DNA from 3 places in the Ruminococcus sp. 1001713B170207_170306_F1 genome. Region 2 is predicted to be linked to each of the others. Evidence: riboswitches for the same ligand, from Rfam matches in the RefSeq annotation. Region 2 holds a riboswitch; each other region holds the start of a gene.
The links. Region 2 has a riboswitch for cobalamin ahead of I4V84_RS08940 (ABC transporter substrate-binding protein). Riboswitches for the same ligand answer to the same signal wherever they lie in the genome.
Positions count from the first base shown of each region.

Region 1: it holds a riboswitch for cobalamin, as region 2 does, so the genes downstream of both, I4V84_RS07150 (sirohydrochlorin cobaltochelatase) here and I4V84_RS08940 (ABC transporter substrate-binding protein) in region 2, are expected to answer to the same signal.
Region 3: it holds a riboswitch for cobalamin, as region 2 does, so the genes downstream of both, I4V84_RS08060 (cysteine-rich small domain-containing protein) here and I4V84_RS08940 (ABC transporter substrate-binding protein) in region 2, are expected to answer to the same signal.

Region 1 is NZ_JADPEX010000008.1:82,927-86,204, forward strand. It holds gene I4V84_RS07140 (heavy metal translocating P-type ATPase) at 1-575, opposite strand, end outside; gene I4V84_RS07145 (metal-sensing transcriptional repressor) at 675-1,058, opposite strand; partial or broken gene I4V84_RS20400 (DUF6783 domain-containing protein) at 1,220-1,330, opposite strand; partial or broken gene I4V84_RS20405 (DUF6783 domain-containing protein) at 1,307-1,408, shown strand; cobalamin riboswitch at 1,480-1,656, shown strand; gene I4V84_RS07150 (sirohydrochlorin cobaltochelatase) at 1,860-3,164, shown strand.
Region 2 is NZ_JADPEX010000012.1:24,946-28,223, forward strand. It holds gene I4V84_RS08930 (TIGR04100 family radical SAM protein) at 1-206, shown strand, start outside; gene I4V84_RS08935 (inositol monophosphatase family protein) at 394-1,170, opposite strand; cobalamin riboswitch at 1,497-1,694, shown strand; gene I4V84_RS08940 (ABC transporter substrate-binding protein) at 1,812-2,804, shown strand; gene I4V84_RS08945 (iron ABC transporter permease) at 2,806-3,278, shown strand, end outside.
Region 3 is NZ_JADPEX010000010.1:28,683-31,960, reverse strand. It holds gene I4V84_RS08075 (EutP/PduV family microcompartment system protein) at 1-55, opposite strand, end outside; gene I4V84_RS08070 (BMC domain-containing protein) at 62-439, opposite strand; gene I4V84_RS08065 (phosphatase) at 719-1,432, shown strand; gene I4V84_RS08060 (cysteine-rich small domain-containing protein) at 1,556-1,864, opposite strand; cobalamin riboswitch at 2,325-2,513, opposite strand; gene I4V84_RS08055 (GDSL-type esterase/lipase family protein) at 2,605-3,278, opposite strand, start outside.

The DNA of each region.
Region 1 (3,278 bases), on a different contig from region 2:
GAATTGCCGTCAACCTGGGCTCTGGTCATGGCGAACAGGGCGTAGACACTCCATACAAAGGAGGCCATGGAGCCGAGAGCTACTAGGGTATCCATGTTCGGAGAGCGGTGCCACAGACTCCTGAAGCCACTGATGAAAAATTTCTGATTGATGACCATGACGATTCCTGCAAGAAGCAGCTGTACAAGTCCCATGGCGATATGGTTGCCATCAAACCAGGCTGGCAGCGGCCATCCCCACATCATGTGTCCCATGGAAAAGTACATCAGCACCAGAAGAAAACCTACTGAGGCAATAAGCCGTTTCCTGAGGAGTGGCGTTTCGTGATCTTCCAAGGCTTTCTCAGCATCGGAAACGGATTCCGTCTGACCGGAAGCACCCTTCAGGCTGCAGCCGTATCCGGCTTCTTCTACAGCTGAGACAATGGCAGAGGCTGAGGCAGTTCCTTCCACTCCCATGGAATTGGTAAGCAGGCTTACGGAGCAGGAAGTAACTCCCGGAACCTTGTTTACCGCTTTTTCCACACGGGCGCTGCAGGCTGCACAGCTCATGCCGGTGACGTTGTATTGTTCCATAATAAATTCCTCCTTCGAATACAGTGTTTCGATACCAACGGACTGCTCTGCGCATTCGTACCTCCGCAGGCAGGTACACATTCGGAATGCGCTGGTATCTCACTTCATTAGCTTCTGCAAAGTTGCAACCAGCTCATCAATGGTTTCGTCTTTACCATCACGGATATCTCTTGCCACACAGGTTCGGATATGATTGGCGAGAAGTTCCTTATTAAATGCATTCACAGCGGCATTTACAGCTGCTGACTGAATAAGAATATCGTTGCAGTAAGCGTCATTCTCCAGCATTCCTATAATCCCCCTTATCTGGCCTTCAATACGTTTCAGACGGTTTACCAGCTTCCTGCGCTCTGCTTCGGAACGATCGGTGTGCTTGGTACAACAGCAGGAACAGACCTTCTTGGTAGGTTCCTGGCTGGAAAGAGTTGCAGGATCGGCTGCGGTGTGGCTGCAGCAGGATTCGGATTTATAATCAGCTGTCATAGGCGGACTCCTTTCCTTATATACCCCTTAGGGGTATGTATTTGATGAAACCAATATATACCCTGGCGGGGTATTTGTCAATAAGTAATTCACAGAAAACCTGAGAATTGCGGCGCGAAACCATGCGAAAGCATGATTCCTGTGTATCGCGAAGCGTGTTGCTATGAACGGAGTGAATAGTAATCTGTTTGAAAAATTATTCCCGCAATCTGCACGCCCCACTTTGCGGTATATTTTGCCCGAATTCAGTTGCCGTAGCCCGCTACGGCGCCCTCATCAGGACAAAATCTCCCACAAATTGTGACGCACATCTTGCAGAAAGCCTTTTTCAAACATACTTTAGTTCATAAAAAATACATAAAAAGTTCATAAAAAATATATAATAATATGGTACATATTAAATATCCGAGTCGAATATGTATAATGGTTATAGCGCGAAGGTTGCATCATGAACATGATGCGCAAAAGAGAATCCGGTGAGAGTCCGGAACGATGCCGTCACTGTGTAAGGGAACTGCTTCAGAGCCCACTGGGAAACCGGGAAGGGGGAGCAGTGTTGACCGAAGTCAGGAGAACTGCCTTGGCGTGGAATCTTAGGTCTGCGGTACACAGAACCTGTATTCTCATAACGATACATGAATATTTCCTGAATGTTTTTTGGAAGAAAAGTGTGTATATGAGAATGTGTGCAGTCGCAGAAAATGCGGCTGTTTTTATGCAATGGGAGATTGGTGATAGATTTCCCATGGGATTCTTTATACGTGATTCTATCCGGAAATACAAAAAAAAGAGGAAAAAGAAATGAAAAGAAAATCTTTATTAGCAATCCTTCTTGCAGCTTCTATGGCAGCAAGCATGACAGCAGCAACAGCAACTGTTGCATTTGCAGAGACAGAGGAAGCAGCAGAGGAGACAACAGACGATGCTGAGACAGCTGATGATGCTGAGGCAGCTGACGATGCTGAAGCAGCTGATGATGCTGAGACAACAGACGATGCAGAAGCAGCTGATGACACTGCAGATGCAGATAAGGAAGCGGCTGATAAAGTAGCAGCACTTATCGATGCTATTTATGTTCAGGAGAGAACAGATGATACAGATGAGCAGTGCAAGGAAGCTAAAGAAGCATGGGATGCCCTTACAGATGCTCAGAAAGAGCTTGTAGAGGGAGAAGAGGCAAGTCCAGAGTATTTCGGACGTGACACAGGTGATGCTTCCAAGGATGATCCGCGTAATCAGGACGAGATCGGTGAGAATGAGCTTCTTGTAGTAAGCTTTGGTACTTCCTTTAACGACAGCCGTGCAGAGGATATCAAAGGAATCGAGGATGCTCTTGCAGAAGCATTCCCGGATTGGTCTGTAAGAAGAGCATTTACCGCTCAGATCATTATCAACCATGTACAGGCAAGAGATGATGAGAAGATTGATAACATGCAGCAGGCACTTGACCGTGCAGTAGCAAACGGTGTTAAGAATCTTGTAGTTCAGCCTACACATCTTATGCATGGTGCTGAGTACGATGAGATGGTAGAAGCTATTGATGCTTACAAAGATAAATTTGAATCTGTAGCAATCGCTGAACCAATGCTTGGTGAGGTTGGCGATGACGCTACCGTTATCAACGATGACAAAGCTGCTGTTGCTCAGGCAATCACAGATGAAGCTGTAAAAGAAGCTGGATATGACAGCATGGAAGCAGCTGCAGAAGATGGAACCGCATTTGTATTCATGGGACATGGTACTTCCCATACAGCAAACGTTACATATGATCAGATGCAGACCCAGATGGAGAAACTTGAATTCACAAACGCATTCATCGGTACTGTAGAAGGTGAGCCAGAGGATACAGCTTGTGATGAAGTTATCAATAAAGTAAAAGATGCCGGATTCAAGAAAGTAATCCTTCGTCCGCTTATGGTTGTTGCTGGTGACCATGCAAACAATGATATGGCTGGTGATGATGATGACTCCTGGAAGAGCATGTTCGAGGCTTCTGGAGATTTCGATGAGATTGACTGCCAGATCGAAGGTCTTGGAAGAATTGACGCTGTTGAGCAGCTTTATGTAGCTCATACTCAGGCAGCTATTGATTCCATCGCGAAATAATTATCCTGGTATAAATTGTTATTGCAACAGAACAAAAGCAGCTGCTCCTACACTGTGGGGCAGCTGTTTGAGTAATAAAACAAATACGGCACACACAAGTGTACCGTAAATAAA
Region 2 (3,278 bases):
AGTCCTACAACGAAGTGGTACGCCCGGCTTACGGCGAGAAAGCCTTTGATGCCATGCTGAAATTTGCGCAGGATTGCAAAAAATATACAGAAAATGTGAAATTCACGGTTGTAGACTGTATCGAGGAAGAAAACGTTGAGAAAAGCCGTAAAGTGGCAGAGAAGCTTGGAATTCCGCTGAGAGTACGGGAGTATACGGCGGAATAAAATTGAGGAAAAAAAGACATCAATGCAGATGCATCATAAAATCAGTTGGAGACACTTTCAAATGTGCGCTGGATTTATCTATGAGATTTTATGAAAAATGGAAAAATCTGCATTGGTGTCTTTTGATATCTGTAGGTTATTTTTCTGCATTTGCAAAGCATTTGAAATGCCAGGTCTTGGGTCAGACCTATTTTTTTATAAGGTGTTGTAAAATTTCCCGGAACTGGGGTACACAGGCCAGTATATCCGAATTCGCAAGATAAGGCGGCTCTTTATTTTCCCAGTCCGTGATGGTACCGCCTGCTTCTCTTAAAATAACGGTAGCCCCGCTGTAATCCCAGGGCTTCAGATTTTGTTCCAGATAAGCGTGTTGTCTGCCGCAGGCTACATAGCAAAGGTCAAGGGCAGCAGAGCCGGTGCGCCTGAAATCTGCACAGTTCATAAAAATATTGTAAAATACCGGGAACAGGTCCTTTGCCCTGTTTTTTTCATAAGGAGAGGAGCCGAAAGACACCACAGCATCTTTGAATTCCGGCTGGTCGGACGCATGGATAGGAGTTCCGTTCAGATAGGCACCTTCTCCTTTGGCACCGTAGAAGAGTTCCTCTGTAAAGGGATTATAGACCACTCCGAAAGTGATTTCCCCGTTTTCATAAAGTCCCAGAGAAACTGCGCTTAAATGATAATCCCGGATTAAATTGGTGGTTCCGTCAATGGGATCCAGAATCCAGTAAGATTTCCGGGAATTCAGTCCAAGGTTCTCTTTCTCTTCGGCAATCAACCGGATTTCAGGAAATTCTTTTTCAAGGGCTTCCTTCAGGTAATTTTGTACGGCAACATCTACGTTGGTAACGTAATCGGCAGCCCCTTTTTCGGTAACCTTTTCGTGAGTCATTTCCTGGAGAATCAAGGGTTTGGCCTGTTTGACCAGCTCTATGATTCTGGCTTGGTTTTCTTTATTCATGTAAAAATACCTCCTAACGCATGTTAAAAATTTCAACAATTTGTATGATTCAGAGAAAATTTACCATAAACGGAAAGGAAGGGCAAATGAAAAATTAAGCTGTAAAAAACGAAGATCACCTCTGGATATAAAAAGTCCCGCCGGGTTGCGCATTCTTGCCGAAACAAGACTAAGCGTGGCGGGTTCTATTACACATATTTTACTTGGAACGAACCAATCTGTCAATACTTTGAGACAGGTTTGCTAAGATATTTTTTGGCTGTGTCAAACATTGCTAAAGAAATATCTTTACTTTATTTAAAGCGTAAGTTATAATAATTCTGCTTAAAAGAATAAATGTGCCAAGTGCTGAAAAATATATAAAATTTGTACTATTTTCAGAAGAGGGAATCAGGTGAGAATCCTGAACGATCCGGTCACTGTATTCAGTTATGCCACATTCATATCCATTGCATTTTTATGTGAGAAGGGAATGGGGATTTAAGCTGTAAGCCAGGAAACCTGCTTGGTTCATAGAAAGAAACTTCCGTGTAAAGTGCTGTCTTTCGTATCATGTTTTTTTGTGATGCCCGCTTTTTCATGGAAGCGGACTTTTTTCTTTTAAAAACAAAAAAACAAAAGAAAAAATAAGGAGAAAAAGCATGAAAAACATGAAAACAGCAGCAGGAATGTTATGTCTGGCAGGAATTCTCAGCCTGGGAATGGGAACAACTGTATTTGCGGAGGATGGAGACAGCCATTATCCCGTAACAATCACAACCTACAATTATGAGAACGAACCGGTTGAAATGACTTTTGAGAAAGCTCCGGAGAAAGTATTTGCATATGCAAACTCCAATATCGAAGAGCTTCTGGCACTTGGTCTCGGTGATAAGATCGTAGCTGCTTGCGGTCTGGACGGTGATGTGCGTGAGGATTTAAAAGATGAATTTGACAAGATTCAGTATATGGATACCAAGCCATCCAAAGAGGAAGTTGTTGCAATGGAGCCTGATTTTATTGCGGCATGGTATTCTTCTTTCAGTGATGACTGGCTTTCTGATGTAAGCTTCTGGCAGGAGAGAGATGTAAATACATACATGTCCCTGAACAGTGCTGCAAAGGGACCGGCTTCTGAGTTCCCACGTACAATTGAAGACGAATATGAGGATATCCTGAACCTTGGCAAGATCTTTGATTGCGAAGACAAGGCAGAAGAAATCGTTGATCAGATGAAGGGTGAGATTGATAAAGTAAAAGAGCATGTAGAAGGAACAGACCCGTTATCTGTAGCAGTTCTTGAGGATGAGGGAGATTCCTTCCGTGTATATGGAACAGAGACACTTGGCGGAAATATTCCGGAGACACTTGGTGCAGAGCTGAAGCTTGGTGCAGAGAACTCTGAAAACGTTGGTGCAGAGGATCTGATTGCAGCTGATCCGGATGTATTATTCATGATCAACTATGATGGATTTATGACAGCTGATGAGGCAATCGCTGATATTACAGATAACCCTGCATATGCAAGCCTTTCTGCAGTTAAGAACAACAAAGTATTCTCTGTAAACCTGAACGAGGTATACTGCAGCGGTGTCAGAACCTATGATGGAATTATGACATTTGCAAAAGCATTATATCCGGATCTGTACGAATAAAATGAAAAGAAAACCGGATTTTAAAAATGGAATTTTTCATGGAAAGCCGATTTATGTGCTGGCGGTGATATTACTGGCTGTGTTTCTGGTGATATCCATTCTGACTGCAGTTACCATTGGTTCTGTAGATCTTTCCGTGAAAGATGTGTATAGTGTTATTCTGTATAAATTATTTGGAATCGGGGATCCGGAGGTTTATGGTGTAGGAGCCATGTCCGATATTGTATGGTTTATCCGCCTTCCCCGTATTCTTCTTGCAACAGCCGTTGGCATGGGTCTGGCAGTTGCAGGTGTGGTAATGCAGGCCATTGTGAAAAATCCGATTGCAGATCCGTATATTCTGGGTATTTCCTCTGGTGCATCTCTTGGTGCAACAGTGGCAATCTTTCTTGGAGTTGGAGCCGTATTTGGCTCCAACTCTATTGGAATCTGCGCATTTATCGGAGCCTTCCTTATTTCTGTACTGGTACAGAT
Region 3 (3,278 bases), on a different contig from region 2:
GGGTCAAAGTAGTTTTTCCAGCCTCGCTGCGACCGATCAGAACAAGTTTCTTCATATTCTGTCAAGTCCTTGTAATGGGGCATAAAGTAAAGCCCAGTTTATTTCCCACATAGTCCAGAATTGCGCTGGTAGAAGCTTCTACTTCCGACACAGTACCTGTGATGATCAGGCTTCCGCTGAAACGATCAACAAACCCCAGTTCAACGCCAGATGATTTCATCGCAATATCTGCCATAATGATAGCAGTTTCTGCCGGACTTACAGTCATGATCCCAATGGCCGCTCTTGAGTAATCCAGAGATGGATCAAGACCCAGCTTGGTGTAAAGAATCTTATCCGGATTGGCAATGATATGTGCCAGGGAAATCTGCTTGCCTGGCACAAGCTCCTGTACGATTCTCTGTTTCATTTCCGGAGACATATTATCTGTGTATCCCATTTTCTCCTCCTGAATAAAGAGTTTTTATAATCTGATTTGATTATACCTTTCTGATTTCCAAGTGTCAACAAAAAGCAACATTTCCTGGCATGTTATATGTGGTTTTTCTTGTAGTACAATGTTGTTTTTATTTGTTTTCTCTGTTTTTTCTTATTTATGATTGACATGTTTTTTTCCCTCTGGCATACTAAAGTTAACTGTAAATGGCTTTTCAAAACACTTTTATAGTGAAATTACCAGCTGCATATATTCACGTAATCTTGACTAGGAGATGATTTTATGTATCTTTCTGATATACACACACATTCCATTGCCAGCGGACACGGCACAACCTGCACCATCAGCGACATGGCAAAGGCTGCTTCTCAAAAAGGGCTGAAGCTTCTTGGAATCACAGACCACGGACCAGCCACTCTGGCTGCCGGAACTTCTTCTTATTTCCGAAGCCTGATCTATTCGCCCAGGAAGCGTTTCGATGTGGAATTATTATATGGAATTGAACTGAACATTCTGGATACCGATGGAAAAACAGATCTGCCACAGGAGCTTCTTGATAAGCTGGACTACGCAATCGCCAGCATGCATTATCAGAATTTCCGGCCAAAGACCAGGGAAGAAAATACTGCTGCTTTTCTGAACGTAATGAAGAATCCGGTTATAAAGATCCTGGGACACATTGATAATCCCCAGTATGACATAGATTACGACGCAGTTGTAAAGGCTGCCGGTGAAAACGGTGTTCTCCTTGAGATCAACGAAGCTTCCCTGGCACCTTACGGATATCGGGGCGATACCCATGCCAACTGCGCGCAGATCCTGTCCTGCTGCCGGAAGTATCTGGTTCCAATCGTGCTTTCCAGTGACAGTCATGGAACAGAGCATATTGGAGACTTCACTTATGCCGCTGATTTCGTTCATAATGCTATGTTTCCAGAGGGTCTGATTCTCAACAACCAGATTCCGAAATTAAAGATGCTGTTAAGCATACGATAAAAAGGATCCAGCTTGCAGAATTCCAATGGAATTTTGCGTTGCGCAAAAACTCTCCGAGAAATATAAATACGTAAGCTTAACTTCGTATATATTCCGGAGAGTTTTTTATACTTATTTCTTTGATTACTCATTTTCATTTTTATGATCTGCTTCTCTTACTTTCTGCATCATCGCAGCAAGTTCCTGATATTTTCCTGTCACATAACCGTAGTTTTTCTTCTTATGAGGTAGCTGACAATTCGTACAATCTTTAAATCCCTTCTCATTATATTTGAAATTTCCGCCGCATTTTTCTCCAAGGGCATAAAGCGGGCAATAGCAGAACAGACAGTTAAAGTTCTCTGGATCAGCTCCTTTATGGCATGGAAAATACTCACATTTCTTATGGCTGAAATAAGCGTATTCTTTGTCTTCCCAATATTTTTTCTCCATATTTCTCTCCTTATCTCATACAACTCAAAACAAAATATTCTTTATATTCTATTTCGTAATGCACAAAAATCAAATGATAAAAATGACTCCCGCTTACAGGAATAGAATATTGCCAGAGCGTGTTTAAAAAAGGCTTTCTGTAAGATGTGCGTCACACCCTGCAGGAGATTACGAGAATAATTCTACAAACAGGCTCAGGAAAAGTGTAAAAAAAATACCGCATATGCGGCTTCTGAATCATCATTATTTAAGAGGGAGCGATGCTACTCCGGGGTAGAATATGATCCGTTCATATATACGCGGAGGGAACGGTTTCATCCGAAGTAGTATCGCCTGCCATTTAATCTGTATAATTCTTCTGAACAGGCGATCATTCCATAAAAAATGTCCACTCACAAAAGCGGACAACATCTCAGGGCTGCGGATTCCCCAAAACTGGTTGTTACACTTTCATCGGAAGTTTAACCTCGCCATACCAAGCAGGTTTCCTGGCTCCAGAATCATCACTTCCTCTCTCCTTCTCATGCGTAAGCACAATGGACTATGAGATTCGCTCCTCTGTTACAGTGACCGGATCGCTCAGGTTTCTCACCTGATTCCCTCTTTCTGCCAGCTTATAGCTGTCAGCACTTAATATGTTCACTATGGAATTATACTGACATCATATTACCACCGGTCACTGTCTTTGTCAACCATTTGAAAGGATTTTTTGTTATTTTTTTATCAACCTGATGGTGCTGTCACGGCGTGAACAGCAGCGTCAGCTTCTCCAGAATCTTCTCCATCAGGATTTTCGCTGTTTTTTCATGAGATCTGTGCCCAGGGTGCTGCCTTGATCCAAATTCTCCTTCCTGTGTATCCGGAAGCTTCACAAATTCCACGCGCTCATCCCCTGTTTTTCTTTTATAATTCCCCACTGCTTTCTCAAGCGTAGGCAAAATCTCAGCTCCAAGCATTCCATAACACCACAGAATATAGCTTTCTGGATTACATACGCGCAGTTTTCTCAAAAAGTCTTCCACAGCCTTTCCAACTCTGTCCATATTCTTCGTGCCGCTGCTGTCGTTTGTCCCCAGATTCACTACGATCACATCAGGCTGAAACTTCTGGAAATCCCATTTTTCCATAGCACCCAGTTGTTTGTTTCTTTCTCCATTTAAAAGACCGCACACCTGCTCATAATATAGCGGGATTGCCTGCTGCTCATTGCCTTCCCAGGAACAGAAAACGCCCCAGCCGCTCTGACTGATGCAATTGTACACCGCGCCCAGTTCTTTTGCTGCCATATATGCATAATTATCCACGGCATTGAAGCAAAAGGAATTCCATGTCATTTCTTCTCCTGCACCGCTGCCGCCCTCACCAGAGGTAATGCTGTCCCCTATTACCTCCAATCTGAGCTTTGGTGTTTCAA